DNA from 2 places in the Streptomyces sp. NPDC005281 genome. Region 2 is predicted to be linked to the other one. Evidence: predicted binding sites of a transcription regulator. Region 2 holds the regulator's gene; the other holds the start of a gene.
The links. The regulator HrcA, encoded in region 2, represses chaperone genes, less so after heat shock. The targets are predictions, from matches to a motif close to TTNGCACTCNGNNNNNCNGAGTGCNAA.
Positions count from the first base shown of each region.

Region 1: groES (co-chaperone GroES) is a predicted target of HrcA. The motif match lies at 6,876-6,902, and genes of this name have one in related genera.

Region 1 covers NZ_JBEXGX010000028.1:1,595-13,526, reverse strand. The annotation lists gene ABZV42_RS31515 (YciI family protein) at 1-126, shown strand, start outside; gene ABZV42_RS31510 (RNA polymerase sigma factor) at 262-1,560, shown strand; partial or broken gene ABZV42_RS31505 (cell wall-binding repeat-containing protein) at 2,178-3,080, shown strand; gene ABZV42_RS31500 (hypothetical protein) at 3,105-3,725, shown strand; gene ABZV42_RS31495 (methyltransferase domain-containing protein) at 3,703-4,902, opposite strand; gene ABZV42_RS31490 (polysaccharide deacetylase family protein) at 4,993-5,967, shown strand; gene ABZV42_RS31485 (polysaccharide deacetylase family protein) at 5,964-6,716, shown strand; gene groES (co-chaperone GroES) at 7,048-7,356, shown strand; gene groL (chaperonin GroEL) at 7,513-9,138, shown strand; gene ABZV42_RS31470 (ABC transporter permease) at 9,426-11,714, opposite strand; gene ABZV42_RS31465 (ABC transporter ATP-binding protein) at 11,711-11,932, opposite strand, start outside.
Region 2 covers NZ_JBEXGX010000010.1:52,481-64,412, forward strand. The annotation lists gene lepA (translation elongation factor 4) at 1-550, shown strand, start outside; gene ABZV42_RS16015 (AMP-dependent synthetase/ligase) at 768-2,639, shown strand; gene ABZV42_RS16020 (response regulator) at 2,838-3,422, opposite strand; gene ABZV42_RS16025 (SpoIIE family protein phosphatase) at 3,714-5,843, shown strand; gene hemW (radical SAM family heme chaperone HemW) at 6,063-7,301, shown strand; gene ABZV42_RS16035 (DUF3097 domain-containing protein) at 7,344-8,150, opposite strand; partial or broken gene ABZV42_RS16040 (MBL fold metallo-hydrolase) at 8,419-9,135, opposite strand; gene hrcA (heat-inducible transcriptional repressor HrcA) at 9,321-10,337, shown strand; gene dnaJ (molecular chaperone DnaJ) at 10,338-11,471, shown strand; gene ABZV42_RS16055 (nitronate monooxygenase) at 11,582-11,932, shown strand, end outside.

The sequences.
Region 1 (11,932 bases), on a different contig from region 2:
GGCGGCTACGCGATCATGCAGTGCAAGGACATGGCCGAGGCCGTGGAGTGGACCAAGCGGTTCCTGAAGGTGCACGAGGAGCACTGGACGGTCACCTGCGAGGTGCGGCAGATCGCCGAGGGCTGAGGGATCTCCTTGGCCTGGGCGGTCTCCCGGGCCTGAGCGGCTCCCTGGTCCGAGCGGTCTCCCGGGCCTGAGCGGTCTCCCTGGTCCGAGCGGTCTCCTTGGTCTGACGCCGCCGCGGGTGTCTGATGGTGAACTGTGGAACAGCAGCCCACCCCGGCCCTCACGGGCCCAGCCCCCGCCGGCGGTGTCGACACCGCCCTCGAGACCATCTTCCGTATCGAGTCCCCGCGCATCATCGCGGGCGTGGCCCGGATCGTCCGCGACGTCGGTATCGCCGAGGAACTCGCACAGGACGCCCTGGTCGCGGCGCTGGAGCAGTGGCCGCGCGACGGCGTGCCGGACAACCCGGGCGCCTGGCTGACGGCCACGGCCAAGCACCGGGCGATCGACCTCGTACGCCGCAAGGAGCGCTACGCGCGCAAGCTGGAGGAGGTCGGGCGGGACCTCTCGCTGTCCGCGCCGCATCACGTCGACGAACCCTCCGACCCGGACGACATCGACGACGACCTGCTCCGGCTGGTCTTCACCGCCTGCCATCCCGTCCTGTCCGCCGAGGCCCGGATCGCGCTCACGCTGCGGCTTCTCGGCGGCCTGACGGCGTCCGAGATCGCCCGCGCCTTCCTCGTCCCCGAGGCGACGGTCGCCCAGCGCATCGTGCGGGCCAAGCGGACGCTGGCGGCGAAGGGGGTCGCCTTCGAGGTCCCGTACGGACCCGAGCGCGAAGCCCGGCTCGGGTCCGTGCTGGAGGTCATCTACCTCGTCTTCAACGAGGGGTACGCGGCCACGGCGGGCGACGACCTGCTGCGCCCCGCGCTGTGCGAGGACGCGCTGCGGCTGGCCCGGGTGCTCGCCGAGCTGATGCCCAAGGAGAGCGAGGTGCACGCTCTCGCCGCCCTGCTGGAACTCCAGGAGTCCCGGGCGGCCGCCCGCACCGGGCCCGACGGCGAACCTGTCCTCCTCAAGGACCAGCAGCGCCGCCGCTGGAACCGCCTGCTGATCGGCCGCGGCTTCACCGCGCTCGGCCGCGCCAACGCCGTCGCCACCGGCAGCCCGGGGCCGTACGCCCTCCAGGCCGCCATCGCCGCCTGCCACGCGCGGGCCTACACCTACGAGGACACCGACTGGTACCGGATCACCGCCCTGTACGGCCTGCTGGCGGCCCGCTCCCCGTCCCCCGTGGTCGAGCTGAACCGTGCCGTGGCCGTCTCGATGGCCGAGGGCCCGGGCCCCGCCCTGGAGATCGTCGAGGCCCTCGCGGCGGAACCGGCCCTGCGCGGCTACCACTTGCTGCCGAGCGTGCACGGCGACCTGCTGGCCCGGCTCGGACGTACGCAGGAGGCACGCGCGGAGTTCGAGCGGGCCGCCGGTCTGGCGCGCAACGGGCGGGAGCGGGGGCTGCTGGAGGCACGGGCCCGTGAGCTGCGGGATTCATGAGTGCGGGGGCATGAGATCCCGTCCGGCAAACTCCGTTCCCAAGGTGATCGGCAAGGGCTTACAGTGGCGCCGCTGCCGTACACGGGAATGGCGTGTTCCGTTCATCCCGTAGGCCCCTGCACGTGGTCCGGCAGCCCATCGCGCCTACCTGTGGGGGGTACACCCATGAAAATCTTCGCGCGCCACAGACTCGTGGCGCTCACCGCGGCGACGGCCCTGGCCGCCGGCACCGCGACAGCCCTGGCACCGGGGGCGTCGGCCGATGCCACCGGGTGGCCGGCGGCCGACGGCAGGATCGCCGTGGTCGACGACGGCGTCATGTCGGTCGACGTCAACGGCAACGACATGAAGCGTGTCTCGAACGGCTCCGACGACGAGTCGCCCGCGTGGTCGCCCGACGGCAGCCGCGTGGTCCTCGAGTCGGCCGGATCACTGGACACCGTCGGCGTCACCGGCGCCGGCAGGACGCAGGTCTACGACGGGACGTACAGCGGCCGCTCGCCGTCGCACCCGACGTACTGGACCTACGGCCGCACCATCGTCTTCTCCGCGGCCAAGAAGCTCTACTCCGTCCCGGCCGACGGCGGCGCCGCGGTGCGGCTGCTGGCCACCGGCGGATGCGACCTCGTGCCGAGCGGCGACGCGACCGGCAAGCTGCTGGCCTTCCAGCGCAACGGCACCGGCTGCACCACGACCACGCCCTCGGTCGTGCTGTACAACGCCACCACCAAGGCGGAGACCAAGCTCGCCGCGGGCAGCTCGCCCGCCATCTCGCCCGACGGCACCAAGGTCGCCTTCATCCGCACCGTCGACGGCCGCGGCCAGGTGTTCTCGATCAACACCGACGGCACCGACGAGCGCCGTCTCACCGACGACAGCGGCGACTACGCGTCCCCCTCCTGGGCGCCCGCGAGCGACCGGCTGGTCGTCGCCGACGGCTACGCCATGCGGGTCCTGACGGTCGCCGCGGACTCCGTGACCGTGGGCAGCCCGTTCCCGTTCGGCGGCCGTTCGCCCGCCTGGCAGCCGCTGCGCAAGAACACCGCCGCCCGGGTCTGGGGCGCCGACGTCTACAGCAGCAACATCGCCGCGTCCCGCTGGACCTGGAACACGGTGGGCAAGAGCGAGCCGGGGCTGATGAACGCCTCGTCCGCCGTGCTGGTCCCCAAGGACAGCCAGTCGTACGCGCTGACCGCCCCCGCCCTCGCGGGCAAGAAGCACGGGCCGGTCCTGCTGACCTCGGGCACCTCGCTGTCGACGTCCGTGCAGAACGAGCTGAAGCGGACCCTCAAGCCGGCGCGAGCGTCTACCTCGTCGGCGGCACGTCGGTCCTCGGCAGCGCCCTCTCGACCAAGATCACCTCGCTCGGCTTCGTTCCCAGGAGGCTGGCGGGCACCTCCCGCTACTCGACCTCGGTCGCCGTCGCCAAGTCGATCACCAGCGCGCCGGACTACGTGTTCCTCGCGACCGGCACCGACTACCACTCGGCCCTCGCCGCCGCGTCGGCCGCGGGTGCGGAAGGCACGAGCGGCAAGGCGGTCGTCGTGCTCAACGACGGCAACACGCTGACCTCGTCCGTGAAGTCGTACCTCAACGGCCTCGACCCGCGCGACACCTACATGATCCCCGTCGGCGCCTCGGCGAAGTACGCGCTCACGCACACGTCGTTCTCCCACTGGCCGTCGACTTACACCTACTACCCGGTCACGGGGAGCGGCAACGCGGCCACCGCGGTCGCCCTCGCGCGCTTCTGGTGGGACGCCCCGGGCAGCGTGTCCCTGGCCTCCATCGACAGCTGGCGCGGTGGCACCTCGGCCGCGGCGGCGATGAACGTCTTCGGCCCGCTGCTGTGGACGGACGTCGCCACCCTGACCGCGGACACCAAGTCCTACCTGGTCAAGGACTCCGCGAACATCAACGGCCTGGCCGTCTTCGGCGGCACCGGCTCGGTGTCCACGGCGGCGCTGACCTCCGCGGGCACCGCGATCAGCGCGAGCGCCGGCCAGTGGACGTACGCGCCGTACTACAACGGCGTTGCGCCGATGGCGAGTTCGTCCTCCCCGGCCGGTCCGGCCGCGGGAGCCTCGGCGGTGCGGACGGGTACGGCGCCGCGGCCCGTCACCGGGCCGGACCTCGCCTCGCTCAGCACCCGCCACCAGCAGTAGGCGGCTTGGCGGGTGCCCCCACCAGCATGGTCGGGGCGCCCGCCACCCGGGTGAGGAACACGGTCGCGGACGCGGGACCGTGCGCCTTGGGCAGGGCCTTGCGCCGCAGCTCCTCCGGCTCGACGGCCGACCCGCGCTTCTTCACGGTCAGGATCCCGACTCCCCGCTCCCGCAGCAGTGCCTTCAACTTCTTCACGTTGAAGGGGAGTTGATCGGTGATCTCGTACGCGGTGGCGTACGGCGTCGGGCGCAGTTCGTCCGCGGTCACGTAGGCGATCGTCTCGTCGACCAGCCCGCCGTCCAGGTCCTCGGCCACCTCGGCGACGAGGTGCGCGCGGATGACGGCACCGTCCGGCTCGTACAGATAGCGCCCGACCGCTCGTACCGCCGGATCGGGCAGCCCGCGCCCGCGCAGCTCGCGCGGGCCCGGCAGCAGGGTGGCGCGCACCAGGCCGGGCTCGGTGCCGAACCACAGCACCGCCTCCTTCACGTCCCCGCCGTCCGAGATCCACTCGGCCTCCGCCTCGGCGGGGACCGCCTCGTGCGGGATGCCGGGGGCGATCTTCAGGGCGGCGACCGGAGCCCGCAGGGCCGCCCCGACGGCCCAGGACAGCGGCGGCGAGTACGCCTCCGGGTCGAAGATCCGGCCCCGGCCGCCCCGGCGCCCCGGGTCCACGAAGACCGCGTCGTACGACGTGGTGTCGACCTGCGTCACATCCGTCTCGCGCACCTCGATCAGATCCGTGAGTCCCAGCGCGTCGGCGTTCGCGCGGGCGGCGGCGGCCGTCAGCGGGTCCCGGTCGACGGCCAGGACGCGGATCCCGGCGCGGGCCAGCGCGACGGCGTCGCCGCCGATGCCGCAGCACAGGTCGGCGACGGAGCGGACCCCCAGCGCGCGCAGCCGCTCGGCGCGGTGGGCCGCCACGCTCGTGCGGGTGGACTGCTCGACCCCGTTGGGGGTGAAGAACATCCGTCCGGCGTCCTCGGCGCCGAACTTCGCCACCGCCCGCTGCCGCAGCCGCGCCTGTCCGAGGGCCGCCGAGACCAGCTCGGCGGGGTGCTCGCGGCGCAGCCGGGTGGCGACGGCCAGTTCCTGTGCCGGTTCGGTGGCACGGACCTCGTCGAGCAGGGCGCGGCCCTCGGCGGTGAGGAGGGGGGCGAAAGAGACGTCGTTCACCCGGCCATTGTGGGCCAGTCGGTGGACGGTGCGCTTCCGGCGGCGGTGTCGGGTCCGCGCGAGGGCGGTGACCTGGGAGGATCCGGCCCCATGCGACCCGTACGACAAAATGATAAAACCGGTGCAAACGGGGCCGGTGCGCGCTGGGGAGTCGGCGTGCTCGCCCTCGCCGTGCTCGCCTCCGGCTGCGCCGGGACCGGCTCCACCCCGGGAGCGGGCGGCGCCCGACCGGCCCACGCCCCGGGAGCCGGCGGCGCGAAACCGGCCCACGCCCCGCAGGCCGGGCTCCACGCGGACCCCGCCCGCGCCCTGGCCGCGTACGCCGCCCGGCTCCGGCTGGCCCAGGCCAGGCGCGCCGCGGTCGCCAGGCGCTGGGGGCTGCGCGAGGTGCCCCTGACGCCCCCCGTGCCACCCGCCAGGAAGCCGGTCATCAGGGCCCGCAAGGGGTTCGAGGTCGACGATCAGAAGGAACTGGGGCTGCCGCCGGTCTTCACGACCGTCCCCACCAAGGACAAGGTCGTCTTCCTCACCGTCGACGACGGCTCCGAGAAGGACCCCGCCTTCCTGCGGATGATGAGCGACCTGAAGATCCCGTACACCGCCTTCCTCAGCGACTTCCTCGTCAAGGACGACTACGGGTACTTCCGGAAGATGCGCGACCGAGGCATCACCCTCAACAACCACACGCTGCACCACCCCTATCTGCCCGCACTCTCCTACGAGCGGCAGAAGCACGAGATCTGCGGCATGCAGGACGTGATGGAGAAGGAGTTCGGCAGACGCCCGGCCGTCTTCCGCCCGCCGTACGGCAATTACGACCAGGACACCCTGCGCGCCGCCAAGTCCTGCGGCATCAGATACGCGCCCATCTGGAACGAGGAGGTCTTCGTCGACCACTGGGAGTACCGCGAGGAGGACCAGGACCTGCACCCCGGCGACATCGTCCTCACCCACTTCCAGGGCCGCAAGGAGTGGAACGGCACCATGCCCGACATGGTCCGCCGCTTCCTGAGGACGGTCACGGCCAAGGGGTACGCGGTCGCGCGCCTGGAGGACTACCTGTGAGGGTGCGGGTGCCGGTCGCCGGGCTGCTCGTGGCGGCGCTGCTCAGCGGCTGCGCGCAGTCCGTCGACCCCATCGAGCGGCTGGGCAAGAAGGCGGCCCAGCGCGTCCACCCGACGGAGTCGGCGTACCGCCGCTGGGGACTGGCCACCCCGCTCGCCCCGGCGCCCAAGGTGTCCGTCCGGACCACCGCGCGCACCGCGGACACCGGACTGCCACCCGTCGTGAACCAGGTGCGCACCCGCGACAAGGTGGTCTTCCTGACGTACGACGACGGAGTCGAGCGCGATCCGCGGTTCGCCGACATGGTCCGCGAACTGCGCCTGCCGGTCAGCGTGTTCCTCACGGACCGGGTCGCCGGGCCCGGGTACGGTCACTTCGCCCGGCTGCGCGCGGTCGGCGCCGGCGTCCAGAACCACACCCTCGACCACGTCGTCCTGAGCGGTCTGCCCTACGCCGGCCAGCGCGCCGAGATCTGCGGACAACAGGACAAGCTCACCCGCCGCTTCGGCGTCCGGCCCCGGCTGCTGCGGCCCCCGTACGGCAGATACGACGACACCACCCTGCGCGCCGCCGCCGACTGCGGGGTCGCGGCGATCGTCCTCGGCAGGACGGCAGACGCGCACCGGCTCCGCCCCGGCGACATCCTCTCCGGCCCCGGCGAACCCGATCTCACGGACGCCACGCTCCGGCTGCTCAGGCGGATCCAGCGGGAGGGCTTCACACCGGCGCGGCTGGAGAACTACCTCTAGGAGCGCCCCGGGCGGACAGGAGCACCCCGGGCGGACACCGGTCCCCGGGGGCTGTCGCGCGGCGGACCGCGGCCGGGCGCACCTGCCGGGGAACCGGTCTCCGGGAGGCGCCCATTCGGCGCGGTCCGGCCTCTTCCGGCCCGCGCCACGCCGACGCCTTTGGCACTCCGCTTGACCGAGTGCTAATCGCAGTCATAGTCTCAGGTCTGGCACTCCCCCCTGGAGAGTGCCAATAGCGACAGGGTAGGTCCGGCACCCGCGACGACGGATCGACCTGGTCGCCACCTCAGACAGTTAACCCCGTGAGATCTCCGAAGGGGGAGGTCGGATCGTGACGACCACCAGCTCCAAGGTTGCCATCAAGCCGCTCGAGGACCGCATTGTGGTCCAGCCGCTCGACGCTGAGCAGACCACGGCCTCTGGCCTGGTCATCCCGGACACCGCCAAGGAGAAGCCCCAGGAGGGCGTCGTCCTTGCCGTGGGTCCGGGTCGCTTCGAGGACGGTAACCGTCTTCCGCTCGACGTCACCGTCGGCGACGTCGTGCTGTACAGCAAGTACGGCGGCACCGAAGTGAAGTACAACGGCGAGGAATACCTCGTCCTCTCGGCTCGCGACGTACTCGCGATCATCGAGAAGTAATACACCCGGTAAGGGCGTTCGGGGTCATTCCCCGGACAACCCCGCACCAAGCATTGCAGTGAACTGCGCCCCTGGCCCCCGCTACCTTTGATGAAACCGGGCGCTGGGGGCGCCGTTCGTTTCTCCCAAGTTTTCCGAGAGGGCTGAACCGCTCCCATGGCGAAGATCCTGAAGTTCGACGAGGACGCCCGTCGCGCCCTCGAGCGCGGCGTCAACAAGCTTGCCGACACGGTGAAGGTGACGATCGGCCCCAAGGGCCGCAACGTCGTCATCGACAAGAAGTTCGGCGCCCCCACCATCACCAACGACGGCGTGACCATCGCCCGTGAGGTCGAGCTCGACGACCCGTTCGAGAACCTCGGCGCGCAGCTGGTGAAGGAGGTGGCGACCAAGACCAACGACATCGCGGGTGACGGTACGACCACCGCCACCGTGCTCGCCCAGGCGCTCGTCCGCGAGGGCCTGCGCAACGTCGCCGCCGGCGCGTCGCCCGCCCTCCTGAAGAAGGGCATCGACGCCGCGGTCAAGGCCGTTTCCGAGGAGCTCCTCGCGACGGCCCGCCCGATCGAGGACAAGTCCGACATCGCCGCCGTGGCCGGGCTCTCCGCGCAGGACAGCCAGGTCGGCGAGCTCATCGCCGAGGCGATGGACAAGGTCGGCAAGGACGGTGTCATCACCGTCGAGGAGTCCAACACCTTCGGTCTGGAGCTGGACTTCACCGAGGGCATGGCCTTCGACAAGGGCTACCTGTCCCCGTACATGGTGTCCGACCAGGAGCGTATGGAGGCCGTCCTCGACGACCCGTACATCCTCATCCACCAGGGCAAGATCAGCTCCATCCAGGACCTGCTGCCGCTGCTGGAGAAGGTCATCCAGTCGAACGCCTCCAAGCCGCTGCTGATCATCGCCGAGGACGTCGAGGGCGAGGCCCTGTCGACCCTGGTCGTGAACAAGATCCGCGGCACGTTCAACGCCGTCGCCGTGAAGGCTCCCGGCTTCGGTGACCGCCGCAAGGCCATGCTCGGCGACATCGCCACCCTCACCGGTGGTCAGGTCATCGCCGAGGAGGTCGGCCTCAAGCTCGACCAGATCGGCCTGGACGTGCTCGGCAGCGCCCGCCGCGTGACGATCACCAAGGACGACACCGTCATCGTCGACGGTGCCGGCAGCTCCGACGAGGTCGTCGGCCGCGTCAACCAGATCAAGGCCGAGATCGAGAACACCGACTCCGACTGGGACCGCGAGAAGCTCCAGGAGCGACTCGCGAAGCTGGCCGGCGGCGTGTGCGTGATCAAGGTCGGCGCCGCCACCGAGGTGGAGCTCAAGGAGAAGAAGCACCGTCTGGAGGACGCCATCTCCGCGACCCGCGCCGCGGTCGAGGAGGGCATCGTCTCCGGTGGTGGCTCCGCGCTCGTCCACGCCGTGAAGGTCCTCGAGGGCAACCTCGGCAAGACCGGCGACGAGGCCACGGGTGTCGCGGTCGTCCGCAAGGCCGCCGTCGAGCCGCTGCGCTGGATCGCCGAGAACTCCGGCCTGGAGGGTTACGTCATCACCTCCAAGGTCGCCGAGCTCGACAAGGGCCAGGGCTTCAACGCCGCCACCGGCGAGTACGGCGACCTGGTCAAGGCCGGCGTCATCGACCCGGTCAAGGTCACCCGCTCCGCCCTGGAGAACGCCGCCTCCATCGCCTCCCTGCTCCTCACGACCGAGACCCTGGTCGTCGAGAAGCCGGCCGAGGACGAGGGCGACGCCGGTCACGGCGGCCACGGCCACTCCCACTGACGTCCGACACCCGACGTCATCAGCGCGGCCACGCCCACCGAGGCGTGACGACGTGAAGAGGTCCCCGTTCCATCCGGAACGGGGACCTCTTCGGCGTTCGCTCCGCGAGAGGGCGCTGCCCGTTCGCTCCGCGAGAGGGCGCTGCCCGTTCGCTCCGCGAGAGGGCGCTGCCTTCTCAGGTGTTGGGTTCGCGGCGGGTGCTGTCTGCAAGGGTGTCGGTTCCGCGGCGGGTGCTTTCTCCTGCCTCGGTGTCCGCCACCGCCGCTCGCCATGTCGAACCCGACCGGTCAGTCGCGGCGGATCAGCTCCGGATCGATCCGGCGGCCGGCCAGTGGCAGTGAGCCCGCTGCCGCTGCCGCCACCACTCCGGCCACCGCCACGGACAGCAGGGGCATGCCGGCGACGTCCCAGCGGATCGCCCCGCCACCGGTGATCAGGTAGCTGGATTCGGCGAGTTTCCCGGTGACGACCGCCAGGACGAGACCGAGACCGAGCGGCAGCACCACCTGGAGGCACTGCGCGGCCCGCAGGGTCCGTGCCCGGGCACCGATCAGGGTGATGGCGGTGACCTGTGCACGGCGTTCGACCGCGCGGTCGGTCACGGACACCAGGAACGCGGCCACGCCGATGACCAGCCCCATGATCATGCCGAGGGCCAGCAGGGTTTCGACGACGGATATCTGTTCGAGCCCTTGGACGTTCAGTCCGACCAGCTCCACCTCGGCGATCGGGGCGATCGCCCCGATGCCGTCGAGGACCTCGCGGACCTGGCCCGGTTCCGAGCTGCTGGTGAGTACGAGCTCGGCGTCACGGGGTCGAGCGTGTTCGGGCAGCGTCGACGGAGGAACGAGGAGCACGGCGTTGCCCACGGCAGACGCGGAGTACCCGCTGTAGACGATCCCGTCGGCCGGAAAGCCGATGTCCAGGTGCCCGGTCCCGCTCCCCGAGAGGCGGAACCGGAAGGGCGTGCCCGGCTTCACGTCGGATCCGACGCTGGAGTTGGGGTCCACGAGCCGCATCACCTTGCCGTCCACGCAGCCTCGGGAGTGCTGGACCATGCGGTCCAGCTGCCCACAGGTGGCGATCAGGGCAGTGGCCGACGACGCGAACGCGGCCTCGGGGCTCTTCCTCTCCAAGTCGACCCAGGAGTTCATCATGACGGCGTGGGAGCGCACACCGGTGAGGTCGCCGAGTTCCGTCTGCCGGCCCGGGGTGAGAGCGGACAGGGAGAGGGAGTAGTCCTGCACCGGGCCGGACGGCCGGCTGACCTGTTCCAGCTGGATGAGAACACCCTGGGCGAGCGAGGCGGCGTAGACGAGGAGTACGAGCCCGGTGACGACCCGCATCGTGCTTCCGGGCTCGGCCTCGTTGCGCCGCATCGCCAGGTTGAGCGTGAGGGACTGGGTCGACGCCGCCACGCGGCGGGCGAGCACGTACGAGATCAACGGGAGTGTGAGCACGAGCCCGACTCCGGTCAGCACGACGCCGCCGACCACGAGCAGCGCGTTCACGCCCACACTCGACGCGGGGTGCCCGGACAGACCGCTGACGCAGAAACCGGACACGATGCCCATGCCGGCGACAAGGAGGAGACCGCCCCACTTGGACGGCGGTCGCGGGAGTGCGGTGCGGCGTACCGCCAGCGGGTTGGCGGCGGCTTCCCGCGCGCTCTTGCGGCCGACGAACCAGGCCAGCGCCGGGCAGCCGATCAGACACACGGCGACGGTGGTCGCGGACAGGGCACCGTCGCCCGGATACCACCGCAGCGCGGGCAGCCCCGTCCTGGCCATCACCTGATTGAGAACCCAGTACTCACCGAGGCCGAGCACCGCTCCGAGCAGTGCGGCCATCACGGTCTCCGCGGCGTTCACACGCTGGGTGCCCTTGACGCTGAGGCCCAGCAGGCGCAGCGCCGCCAGGCGCCGCATGCGGCTGGCGGCGGAGAGACGCGCACAGACGGTGAGGAAGATCCCCAGGGGCAGCAGAACCAGGGTGGCCAGAGCGAACCGTACGTCCGTCAACGTGGACGGTTCCACGGCGGGGGACGGGGCGTAGTCGTACCCGAACCCTTTCAGGGTCCGGCCCTCGTGGGCGATCCGGCCGCGCGTGGTGCCGATGTACGCGTACAGCTCGTCCGGGTGCGCGAGTCCGGCCGCCGCGATGGTTCCCTTCTCACGTCCTGGCAGCAGCCCCTTGACGGCGGGTGCCTCGCGCAGGAGGTCATGGACCCGCGGAGAGACGAACACCTCGCCGGGGCCCGGGAGTCGGGCCAGACCAGGTGGGGCCGACCGCGCTCCCTCGGTGCCCTCGGCGATGAACACGCGGGTGAACGGCCTGGATCCGTACGCGTCGGAGCGCTGGACGACGAGCGTGCCGTCCGCCGGACCTTTGGGGGAGGTGACGGGCTGTCGTGCCGCGGCCCGGCCGTCGTGGGCGTGCAGGATCGCCGGAACGGTGAGAACGAGGGCCAGGCAGCAGACACCGATGGAGCCGCCGGCCGCCATCAGGAAGAAGCGCGTGCGGTTGCCTCGCCCCGCGCCGAAGAGCAGTCGCAGACCGAGCAGGAATTCCGTCACGCCGCACCTCGCGGCGTGAGTATTCCGTCCGCCATCGTGTAGCGGGTGTCGGCCTGTGCGGCCACCCCGTGATCGTGCGTCACCAGAATGACCGCGGTGCCCTGGGAACGGGCCAGTCCGAGGAACTCCTTGAGTACGGCGGCGGCGTTGGCGCTGTCCAGGGAGCCCGTCGGCTCGTCCGCGAAGACGACCGCGGGCCGGTGGACCAGGGCGCGTGC
Region 2 (11,932 bases):
CCGGCGCGGCACCCTGCTCGGCATGGACTACCTCTCCGAGGACCGGGTCGAGATCCGCTACACCCTGCCCCTCGCGGAGATCGTCTTCGACTTCTTCGACCAGCTGAAGTCGAAGACCCGCGGCTACGCCTCGCTCGACTACGAGCCCACCGGCGAGCAGAGTTCCAGCCTGGTCAAGGTCGACATCCTGCTGCACGGCGACAAGGTCGACGCCTTCTCGGCGGTCACCCACAAGGACGCGGCGTACGCGTACGGTGTCCGGCTGGTCGCCAAGCTGCGCGAGCTGATCCCGCGCCAGGCCTTCGAGGTGCCCATCCAGGCGGCCATCGGCTCCCGGGTCATCGCCCGCGAGACCATCCGCGCCATCCGCAAGGACGTCCTCGCCAAGTGCTACGGCGGTGACATCTCCCGTAAGCGGAAGCTGCTGGAGAAGCAGAAGGAGGGCAAGAAGCGGATGAAGATGGTGGGCTCTGTGGAAGTTCCGCAAGAGGCCTTCATCGCCGTGCTGTCCAGTGACGACAGCGGCGGTTCGGCCAAGGGCAAGAAGTAGCCACGCCGAATCCCGCAAATTCAGGGCCCGTCGCGCTTCGGTGCGGCGGGCTCTGTGCTTGTCTCATGGGTGTGTGCTGCATGAAGTCACCCGCCGATGCCTCTTACGCACCGGCCGGACGCGCTCTAGTCTGATCTCTGCTCGGTAGTTACTCGCGAGTTAAACAACAGCCGCAAATTGAGCCACCGCCGCACTGCCGCGGGCCCCGGAGGATGTCGTGAGCGACACACAGACCCTGATCGAGAACCGTCCGCCGTCCGTCGCCACCCTCTTCCTGGAGCGCGTGGCGGCCACACCCGACGCCGAGGCATACCGTTACCCGGTACCGGCCTCGGGCGACGGACCGGACGAGTGGAAGTCGCTGACCTGGGCGCAGGCCGCCGAGCGGGTCTACGCCATCGCGGCCGGTCTGATCGAACTCGGCGTCCAGCCGGAGCAGCGCGTCGCGCTCGCCTCCTCGACGCGCGTCGAGTGGATCCTGGCCGACCTCGGCATCCTCTGCGCGGGCGCGGCCACCACGACCGTGTATCCGCAGACCAACGCGGAGGAGTCGGCGTTCATCCTCGCCGACTCCGGCAGCCGGGTCCTGATCGCGGAGGACGCGGTCCAGCTCGCCAAGGCCCGGGAGAAGCGCGCCGAGCTCCCCGAGCTCACACATGTCGTGGTTATCGACGCCAAGGGCGTGGAGACCGAGGACTGGATCCTGACGCTCGGGGAGCTGGAGGCGCGCGGCACCGCGTACCTGGAGAAGCACCCCGAGCTGATCAAGGAGCGCGTCGGCGCGATCACCGCCGACCAGCTCGCGACCCTCATCTACACCTCGGGCACCACCGGCCGCCCCAAGGGTGTCCGGCTGCCGCAGGACAACTGGTCCTACATGGCCAAGGCGATCGCCTCGACCGGCCTGCTCGGCCAGGACGACGTCCAGTACCTGTGGCTGCCGCTCGCGCACGTCTTCGGCAAGGTCCTGACCTCCGGCCAGATCGAGGTCGGGCACGTCACCGCCGTCGACGGCCGCGTGGACAAGATCATCGAGAACCTTCCGGTGGTGCGGCCGACGTACATGGCGGCCGTGCCGCGCATCTTCGAGAAGGTCTACAACGGGGTCGCGGCCAAGGCGCGGGCCGGTGGCGGCGCCAAGTACAAGATCTTCCAGTGGGCCGCCGAGGTCTCCCGCGAGTACGCGAAGGCCGGCCAGGACAATTTCCGCCGCACCGGCTCGGCCTCGGTGCCGTTCGCGCTCGCAGCCAAGCACAAGGTCGCCGACGCGCTCGTCTTCGCCAAGATCCGCGAGGCCTTCGGCGGCAACCTGCGTGCCTGCATCTCCGGCTCCGCCGCGCTCGCGCCGGAGATCGGCTACTTCTTCGCCGGCGCCGGCATCCACATCCTGGAGGGCTACGGACTCACCGAGTCCTCCGCCGCATCCTTCGTGAACCCGGGCGAGGCCTACCGCACCGGCACGGTCGGCAAGCCGCTGCCCGGCACCGAGGTGCGCATCGCGGACGACGGCGAGATCCTGCTGCGCGGCCCCGGCATCATGGAGGGCTACCACGGGCTCCCGGAGAAGACCGCCGAGGTGCTCGAGGCGGACGGCTGGTTCCACACCGGCGACATCGGCGAGCTGTCCGCCGACGGCTATCTGCGGATCACCGACCGCAAGAAGGACCTCATCAAGACCTCGGGCGGCAAGTACATCTCGCCCGCCGAGGCCGAGGGCCAGTTCAAGGCCGTGTGCCCGTACGTGTCCAACATCCTCGTGCACGGCGCCGACCGGAACTTCTGCACCGCGCTCATCGCGCTCGACGAGCCCTCCATCCTGGAGTGGGCCAAGGACAACGGCCTGGAGGGCAGGTCGTACGCCGAGGTCGTCGCGGCGCCCGCCACGGTCGCCCTCGTCGAGGGCTACGTGAAGGAGCTCAACGGGGGCCTCCAGCGCTGGCAGACGATCAAGAAGTTCCGTCTGCTGCCCCGCGACCTGGACATCGAGCACGGTGAGATCACGCCGAGCCTCAAGCTGAAGCGCCCGGTCGTCGAGAAGGCGTACAAGCACCTGATCGACGAGATGTACGCGGGCTCCCGCGAGGCATAGCCCTCGTACCTCGTAACGCGTACCTCTGCCCGAACGGGGGCGGTGGCGCGCAGGACCTCTCCGCGAACGGGCGGCGGGGACCCGCGCGTCCCGCCCCCGTTCCGCGGAGCCTGCAAGCCTGCCGTCCATCCGTCCCGCCCCGTTGCGCGACTCCCTGCCGTTGGGCCGTCCCGCCCCCGTTCCGTGGTCCTCCGCGGTTCATCCGTCCCGCCTGCGCCGCATCCGGCTCAGCAGTTCGTCCATCTGTCGTATCTGGTCGCGTAGTTCGGGTACGTCCTGGACGGCGCCGCCGGCCAGGCGCGTGTCCATCCTCCTGAGCCGGGCGGCGAGTTCGTCGATCTGGTCCTGTTCGCGGGCGAGCAGGCACTCCAGTTGGCGGTTCTTGCGGTGCAGGTCGAGGAAGACGGTGACCTTGGCGCGCAGGACCCAGGGGTCGAACGGCTTCGTCAGATAGTCCGCGGCGCCCGTCGCGTACCCGCGGAAGGCGTAGCCCGCGTCGGCGTCCGTGCCCGTCAGGAAGATGATGGGCACGTCCTTGGTCCGGTCGAGCCGCTTGATGTTCGCGGCCGTCTCGAATCCGTCCATGCCCGGCATCCGGATGTCGAGCAGGACGACCGCGAACCGCTGCCGCAGCAGTGCCTCCATCGCCTCCTCGCCCGAACGCGCCCGCACCAGCGGTTCGTTGAGGGAACGCAGGACGGCTTCCAGCGCGACCAGGTTGTCCTCCATGTCGTCGACCAGGAGGATGCTCGCGCCCTCGTCGTTCCTCGCCTCGGCGCTCATGATGTCGGTGCCTCACTCGGTGCGTGGTTTCCCGGTGCCCGCGGTCCGGCGACCGGTCCACGCCCCGCCCCGGGCGCCGCGCCGCGGCCGCCGTCCCGCGTCGCGGTCGTCGTGGCGGGCGGTGGACGCGGACCGGATGCTCGATTCTGTCCGACTTCGAGCACATCCCTACCACTGTTCTCACTCATGGCGGCCCAGTTCGGTGACTCGGTGCTTATGAGTGCCGCCAGTCTGTCACCCTGGCCGCATCGTCCGACGTGTATTCGTCCGAACTGCCCAGGGAGCCGCACAGTGGGGGCCATTCCGACGCAACGGGAGTCCACGGCGTGCGCACCGGACACGCTCGCGTACCACCGCGCAGGCCGGGACGTCGTGTCACGTACATCGTTGCCCGGCACTCCACTCGCTCCCGCGGCCGCGCGCCGGTTCCTGCGGGACGCGCTCGTGAGCTGGGCCGAGATGGCCCTGCCCGGTGCCGAGATCATCGACGACCGGCTCACCGGCGACGCGGTCGTGGTGGTCAGCGAGCTCGTCACCAACGCGGTCGTGCACGCGGGCACCGACGTCGAGCTGCTGTGCCGGCTGGAGAGCCCGGCCGACGGCCCGCCCGGCACGCTGGTCGTCGAGGTCTCCGACCACCACCCCTCGCGTGCCATACGGGAGGACAGCGCCGAACCGCCCTACGGGACACCGGAGTACGGGCGGGGCCTGCGTCTCGTCTCCGCGCTCTCCGAGGCATGGGGGATCACCTACCGCCCGGGCGTCAAGACGGTCTGGTCGAGGCTGCTGGCCGACGGGGCCGCCGGCGCCCTGCCGGGGGCGGACGTCTTCGCGGGCGCCGACGACCTGAGCCGGCCGGGCCGCTTCGAGGACGCGGACGTTCTGCCAGGACAGGGCGGCCTCGCGCGTACGGGCGGTCTGCCGGGGTGCGGTGGATTCGCGGACGACGACGTTCTTGCCGGACCGGGTGGGTACGCGGGCGGTCCGGAGCAGGCCGGGGCCGGGGCCGCCGCGTACGCCGAGGGGCCGGTCCCGGGACGCGCGTCGGTGGCCGGCGGCGGGCCGTACCGCGCCGTGTACGCCTCGGAGGCGGACCGGGGCACCGCCCGGGGCCACGACTGGCTCGACCGTGGAGCCCTCTCCTTCCTCGCCGAGGCCTCCGACCTGCTCGCGGGACAGCTCGACGAGGACCTGGTCGCCGCACTGGCCGGGCAGCTCCTCGTCCCGCGCCTCGCCGACTGGTGCGCCGTATGGCTGGAGGACGAGGCCACCGACCGGGCCGGCGGACTCGGCCTCGCTCTCGGACCCCGGCTCGCCCGCGTCTGGCACGGCAGCGAGAACCTCATCGAGGGACTGCGCCACGCGCTGGAGAAGGACCCGCCGCGGCTGCCCGACGCGGTGCGCTCCCGTGCCGTTGCGGTGCCCTGGCCCGGCGAGGCGCTGGGCGCCCGTGGAACGAGCGGGGCGGCGCTGGCGTACCGGCTCATCGCGGGAGGCCGGCCGCTTGGCACCCTCGTCATCGGGCGGGCCGGACCGCCCGACTTCCCCGACGAGGTCACCGGACTCGTCGAGGACCTCAGCCGCCGTATCGCCCTGGCCATCGGCGCGGCCCGCCAGTACGCGCGCCAGGCCACCATCAGCCGGGTCCTCCAGCGCGGGCTGCTGCCGGGCGCGGTCGCCGAGATCCCCGGGGTGCGCAGCGCCCTCGTCTACGAGCCGCTCGACAAGGGCGGGCCGAGCGGTGACTTCTACGACGTGTTCCCGGCGGGCGACGGGCGCTGGTGCTTCGCGGTCGGCGACGTCCAGGGCAAGGGCCCCGAGGCCGCCGTCGTGATCGGTCTCGCCCGGCCCTGGCTGCGGCTGCTGGCCCGTGAGGGCTACGACGTCGCGGACGTCCTCGACCGCCTCAACCAGCTCCTCCTCGACGACGCCACGGAGGCCGCGGACGCGGCCGCCCGCGCGCTCGTGGCCGCGGGCGGACCCGGGCTCGGCAGCGACCTCGGCCCGCAGACCCGTTTCCTGTCCATGCTCTACGGCGAGCTCGTCCCCTTCGACGGCGGAGTGCGCTGCACCCTGGCCTCGGCCGGGCACCCGCTGCCGCTGCTGCTGGGCCCCGACGGCGTCGTACGGGAGATGGCCAGGCCGCAGACCCTGCTCGGCGTCTTCGAGGACCCCGAATACACCTCCGACTCCTTCGAGCTGTACCCCGGCGACACCCTTCTGTGCGTCACCGACGGCGTGACGGAGCGGCGCGACGGCTCCCGCCAGTTCGACGACGACGACGGTCTCGCGCACGCCCTCGGGGGCTGCACCGGCCTGAACGCCGAGCTGATCGCGGAACGGATCCGCGCGCTGGTCCACGCGTTCGGCAACCGCCCGCCCGAGGACGACATGGCCCTGCTGGTGTTGCAGGCGGAGTAGCCGGGCGCGCCCCATCCGTACGCCAGGCGCGCCCGCACCCGGATGCCCGTACCCGACGGCCGGGGTGGTGGGCGCCTTCATCCACCGGGCGATCCCCGGTTCGACGCTCCCGTACCCGGATCGGCCCGCGCCCCGGGAACCGGGCCCGCGCACGGGGCGGAACCGGGCCCGCGCACGGGACGGAACCAGGCACCGCGCCGGTGCTGGACAATGGAACGCATGCCTTCCGCACTTCCCGACGGCGAGCCCGTCCCCGACGACGGGGCGCTGCCCGCGCACGCCCTGGCCGGGGCGGCCGAGCGGCCCCTCGGGTTCTACCTCCACGTTCCGTACTGCGCGACCCGCTGCGGCTACTGCGACTTCAACACCTACACGGCCACCGAGCTGCGGGGCACCGGCGGTGTGCTCGCCTCCCGCGACAACTACGCGGACACCCTGACCGACGAGGTCCGCCTCGCCCGCAAGGTCCTCGGCGACGACCCCCGCCCCGTCCGCACGGTCTTCGTCGGAGGCGGTACGCCCACACTGCTGGCCGCCGACGATCTCGTACGGATGCTGGGCGCGATCCGGGACGAGTTCGGGCTCGCGGACGACGCGGAGATCACGACGGAGGCGAACCCGGAGTCGGTCGACCCCGAGTACCTCGCGACGCTGCGCGCGGGCGGCTTCAACCGGATCTCCTTCGGCATGCAGAGCGCCCGGCAGCACGTCCTGAAGGTGCTCGACCGCACGCACACCCCGGGCCGCCCGGAGGCGTGTGTCGCCGAGGCCCGCGCGGCCGGATTCGCACATGTGAACCTGGATCTGATCTACGGCACGCCCGGGGAGTCGGACGACGACTGGCGGGCGTCGCTCGAAGCGGCTCTCGGCGCCGGTCCCGACCACATCTCCGCTTACGCGCTCATCGTCGAGGAGGGCACGCAGCTCGCGCGCCGCATCCGCCGCGGCGAGGTCCCCATGACCGACGACGACGTGCACGCGGACCGGTACCTCATCGCGGACGAGGTGATGTCGGCGGCGGGCTTCGACTGGTACGAGGTGTCGAACTGGGCCACCGCCGGCTCGTCGGACAGCCGCTGCCTGCACAACGAGCTCTACTGGCGGGGCGCCGACTGGTGGGGCGCGGGCCCCGGCGCGCACAGCCACGTGGGCGGTGTTCGCTGGTGGAACGTGAAACATCCCGGGGCGTACGCAGCCGCGCTTGCCTCCGGCCGCTCCCCGGGCGCGGGGCGCGAGCTCCTGTCCGACGAGGACCGCCGGGTCGAGCGGATCCTCCTCGAACTGCGGCTGCGCGAGGGCTGCCCGCTCTCCCTGCTCCGCCCCGACGGCCTCGCGGCCTCCCGTCGCGCGCTGTCCGACGGGCTCCTCGAAGCCGGTCCGTACGACGTCGGCCGTGCCGTCCTCACCCTGCGCGGCCGCCTCCTCGCGGACGCCGTCGTGCGGGACCTGGTGGACTGAACACCGCTGGCGCCGGCCCCGGGCGCGGCCCCGGAAGGCCCGTCACTCCGGCGCGGTGACGAAGTCGATCAGTTCCTCCACGCGGCCCAGGAGTTCCGGCTCCAGGTCCTTGTAGGAGCGGACCCGGGACAGGATGTGCTGCCAGGCCGCGCCGGTGTTCTCCGGCCAGCCCAGGGCCCGGCAGACGCCCGTCTTCCAGTCCTGGCCGCGCGGGACCCGGGGCCAGGACGGAATGCCCACGGAGGACGGCTTCACGGCCTCCCAGACGTCGATGTACGGGTGGCCGAGCACCAGGGCGTGTTCGCTCGTGACCGCCTCCGCGATCCGGGACTCCTTCGAACCGGGGACCAGGTGGTCCACGAGGACGCCGAGCCGGGCGTCCGGGCCGGGGGCGAACGCGCCGACCACCGCCGGGAGGTCGTCGACACCCTCCAGGTACTCCACGACGACGCCCTCGACGCGCAGGTCGTCGCCCCAGACCCGCTCGACCAGTTCGGCGTCGTGGCGGCCCTCGACGTAGATGCGTCCCGCCCGCGCGACCCGGGCGCGCGCGCCCGGCACGGCCACCGAGCCGGAGGCCGTACGGCTGGGGCGTACGGGAGCCGCGGGCGCCGGGCGTACGAGCGTCACCACCCTGCCCTCCAGGAGGAAACCGAGCGGCTCCAGCGGGAACACCCGGTGCTTGCCGAAGCGGTCCTCCAGGGTCACCGTGCCCGCCTCGCAGCGGATCACCGCGCCGCAGAAGCCGGTGCCGGGCTCCTCGACGACCAGACCGGGGTCCGCCGGGACCTCGGGAACGGACCGGGGCTTCTTCCACGGCGGGGTCAGGTCCGGAGGGTACTGGCGCATTCGGATGACGATAGGAGAATCCCGGCGCCCCTCACCACGACACGCCGGAACCGGCCACCCCGGAACCGGCCGAGCCTCCGGATCCGGCCACTCCGGACCCTGCCGAGCATCCGGATCCGGCCACGTCGGAACCGGCCGCCCCTCCGGAACCGGCCGCCCCGGACCCTGCCGAGCTTCCCGAACCGGCCGCCCCTGACCCCGCCGAGCCCCCGGAACTCCCCGCTCCAGAGACTGCCGAGTCCCCGGAACCACCCGCCCCGGAGCCCGGCACGCCGAAGCGTGTGGCCAGGGCGTCCCGTTGGGCACGTACGAACGCGGCGTCCACGACCGCCCCGTGCCCGGGGACGTACAGCGCGTCCTCGCCGCCCAGTTCCAGCAGCCGGTCCAGAGCGGCCGGCCAGCGCGAGGGCACGGCGTCGGGGCCCGCCTGCGGCTCGCCCGACTCCTCGACCAGGTCGCCGCAGAACACCACCGCCGGGTCGCCCGGCACGACGGCCACGAGGTCCTGGGCGGTGTGGCCCTCGCCCGTCCGCACCAGCCGGACCCGGACCCCGCCGCCGAGTTCCAGGTCCCACGTGTCCCGGACGAACCGCCGCGGGCGCACGAGGGCGTCGGCCGCCTCCGCCGCCGCCCCCGGATCCAGCCCGTTGCGCACCGCGTCCGCGCACAGCTCGTCGCGGCCGTTCCCGTACACCTCGGACGAGCCGTCCGCGACGAGAGTCTCCGCGCCCGCGAACACCGCGGCGCCGAAGACATGGTCGAAATGAGGGTGTGTGAGAGCGAGAAGGGTCACACGCCGGCCGGCGAGCGCCTGCGCCTCGGCGCGCAGCCGGGCGCCCTCCGCGAGGCTCGACCCGGCGTCGATCATCAGTGCCGCCGCCTCACCGACGACGAGCCCGGCCGTGCAGTCCCAGTCCGGAAGCCGCCGTCGCCCGACACCGGGCGCCACCCTTTCCCACCCCAGCTCTTCCCAAGTCAGCCTCATGCGGCGACGCTAACGGTGATCGGGTGCCGTGTACGACATCGCAGGCCCGCCCTTGCCCGGGTCGTGCCTCACCGCCGTACACTGGGCCGGGGAACGCTGGCACTCGCGTGCGCTGAGTGCCAGGCGAATGCCACGAAGGCCACGAAGGCCACGAAGACCATCGAGTCGACTTCTGGAGGTGCGCGATGCTCAGTGAACGCAGGCTCGAGGTGCTGCGCGCCATCGTCCAGGACTACGTGGGCACCGAGGAGCCGGTCGGCTCCAAGGCGCTCACCGAGCGGCACCGTCTCGGCGTCTCGCCCGCGACCGTCCGCAACGACATGGCGGTCCTGGAGGACGAGGGGTACATCGCCCAGCCGCACACCAGCGCCGGGCGCATCCCCACGGACAAGGGCTACCGCCTCTTCGTCGACAAGCTCGCCGGCGTCAAGCCGATGACCGCGCCCGAGCGCCGCGCCATCCAGAACTTCCTGGACGGCGCGGTCGACCTGGACGACGTCGTCGGACGGACCGTGCGGCTGCTCGCGCAGCTCACCCGGCAGGTCGCCGTCGTGCAGTACCCCTCGCTGACCCGCTCGACCGTGCGTCATGTGGAGCTGCTCTCACTCGCCCCCGCGCGGGTGATGCTCGTGCTGATCACGGACACCGGCCGGGTCGAACAGCGCATGATCAACTGCCCTGCGCCGTTCGGTGAGACGTCGCTCGCGGACCTGCGCGCCCGGCTCAACAGCCGGGTCGCGGGACGCCCCTTCGCGGACGTCCCGCCGCTCGTCCAGGACCTCCCCGAAGCCTTCGAGGCGGAGGACCGGGGTACGGTCTCGACGGTGCTCTCCACACTGCTGGAGACACTCGTCGAGGAGACCGAGGAGCGGCTGATGATCGGCGGCACCGCCAATCTGACGCGATTCGGACATGACTTCCCTCTCACCATCCGGCCGGTGCTCGAGGCGTTGGAGGAGCAGGTCGTGCTCCTCAAGTTGCTTGGAGAGGCCGGAGATTCGAGCATGACCGTGCGAATCGGGCACGAGAACGCGTATGAGGGACTCAACTCCACGTCCGTGGTCTCCGTCGGCTACGGTTCGGGCGGCGAGGCAGTAGCCAAACTCGGCGTGGTCGGCCCGACCCGCATGGATTACCCGGGAACGATGGGAGCGGTACGAGCGGTGGCACGGTACGTCGGACAGATCCTGGCGGAGTCATAGGTGGCCACGGACTACTACGCCGTGCTCGGCGTGCGCCGCGACGCGTCCCAGGACGAGATCAAGAAGGCGTTCCGGAGGCTCGCTCGCGAGCTGCACCCGGACGTCAATCCCGATCCGAAGACGCAGGAGCGCTTCAAGGAGATCAACGCCGCCTACGAGGTGTTGTCGGACCCGCAGAAGAAGCAGGTCTACGACCTCGGCGGTGACCCGCTGTCCCAGCAGGGCGGCGCGGCCGGCGGCTTCGGCGCGGGCGGCTTCGGGAACTTCTCCGACATCATGGACGCCTTCTTCGGCACGGCGTCGCAGCGCGGACCGCGCTCGCGCACCCGCCGCGGCCAGGACGCCATGATCCGGCTGGAGATCGAGCTCGACGAGGCGGCCTTCGGCACCACGAAGGACATCCAGGTCGACACGGCCGTCGTCTGCGGCACCTGCAACGGCGAGGGCGCCGCACCGGGGACCTCCGCGCAGACCTGTGACATGTGCCGCGGCCGCGGCGAGGTGTCCCAGGTGACGCGGTCCTTCCTCGGCCAGGTCATGACCTCGCGGCCGTGTCCGCAGTGCCAGGGCTTCGGCACCGTCGTCCCGACCCCGTGCCACGAGTGCGCGGGCGACGGCCGGGTCCGCTCCCGTCGCACCCTCACGGTCAAGATCCCGGCCGGTGTCGACAACGGCACCCGGATCCAGCTCGCGGGCGAGGGCGAGGTCGGCCCCGGCGGCGGCCCCGCCGGAGACCTGTACGTCGAGATCCACGAGCTGCCGCACTCGACCTTCCAGCGGCGCGGCGACGACCTGCACTGCACGGTCACCCTCCCGATGACCGCGGCGGCCCTCGGCACCAAGGTGCCGCTGGAGACCCTCGACGGCATGGAGGAGGTCGACATCCGTCCGGGCACGCAGTCCGGCCAGTCGATCCCGCTGCACGGCCGTGGCATCACCCACCTGCGCGGCGGCGGCCGCGGCGACCTCATCGTGCACGTCGAGGTCACCACGCCGACCAAGCTCGACCCGGAGATGGAGCGGGTGCTGCGCGAGCTCGCCCTGCTGCGCGGGGAGGAGCGGCCCACCGGTCAGTTCCAGCCCGGTCAGCAGGGGCTCTTCTCCCGGCTGAAGGACGCCTTCAACGGCCGTTGATCCAGGCGGGGCACGGGGTGGAGACCACCCCGTGCCCTTTTGCTTCGAGGGCCGGATCCGGGCGGACGACCGGATTCGGACTTGTCCGGGGGACGTGACAACATGCCGTCATGTCCTCCGCGCTGACCGATCTCTTCCCTCACCCGATCGTGCAGGCCCCCATGGCGGGCGGAGTCTCCGTCCCGCAGCTCGCGGCCGCCGTTTCCGAGGCCGGCGGGCTCGGCTTCCTCGCCGCCGGGTACAAGACGGCCGACGGCATGTACCAGGAGATCAAGCAGCTGCGCGGGCTGACCGGTCGTCCCTTCGGCGTCAACCTGTTCCTCCCGCAGCCCGAGCACGCGGATGCCGCCTCGGTCGAGGTGTACGCCAACCAGCTCGCCGGTGAGGCCGCCTGGTACGAGACCGAGCTCGGTGATCCGGACAGCGGACGCGACGACGGCTACGACGCCAAACTCGCCGTC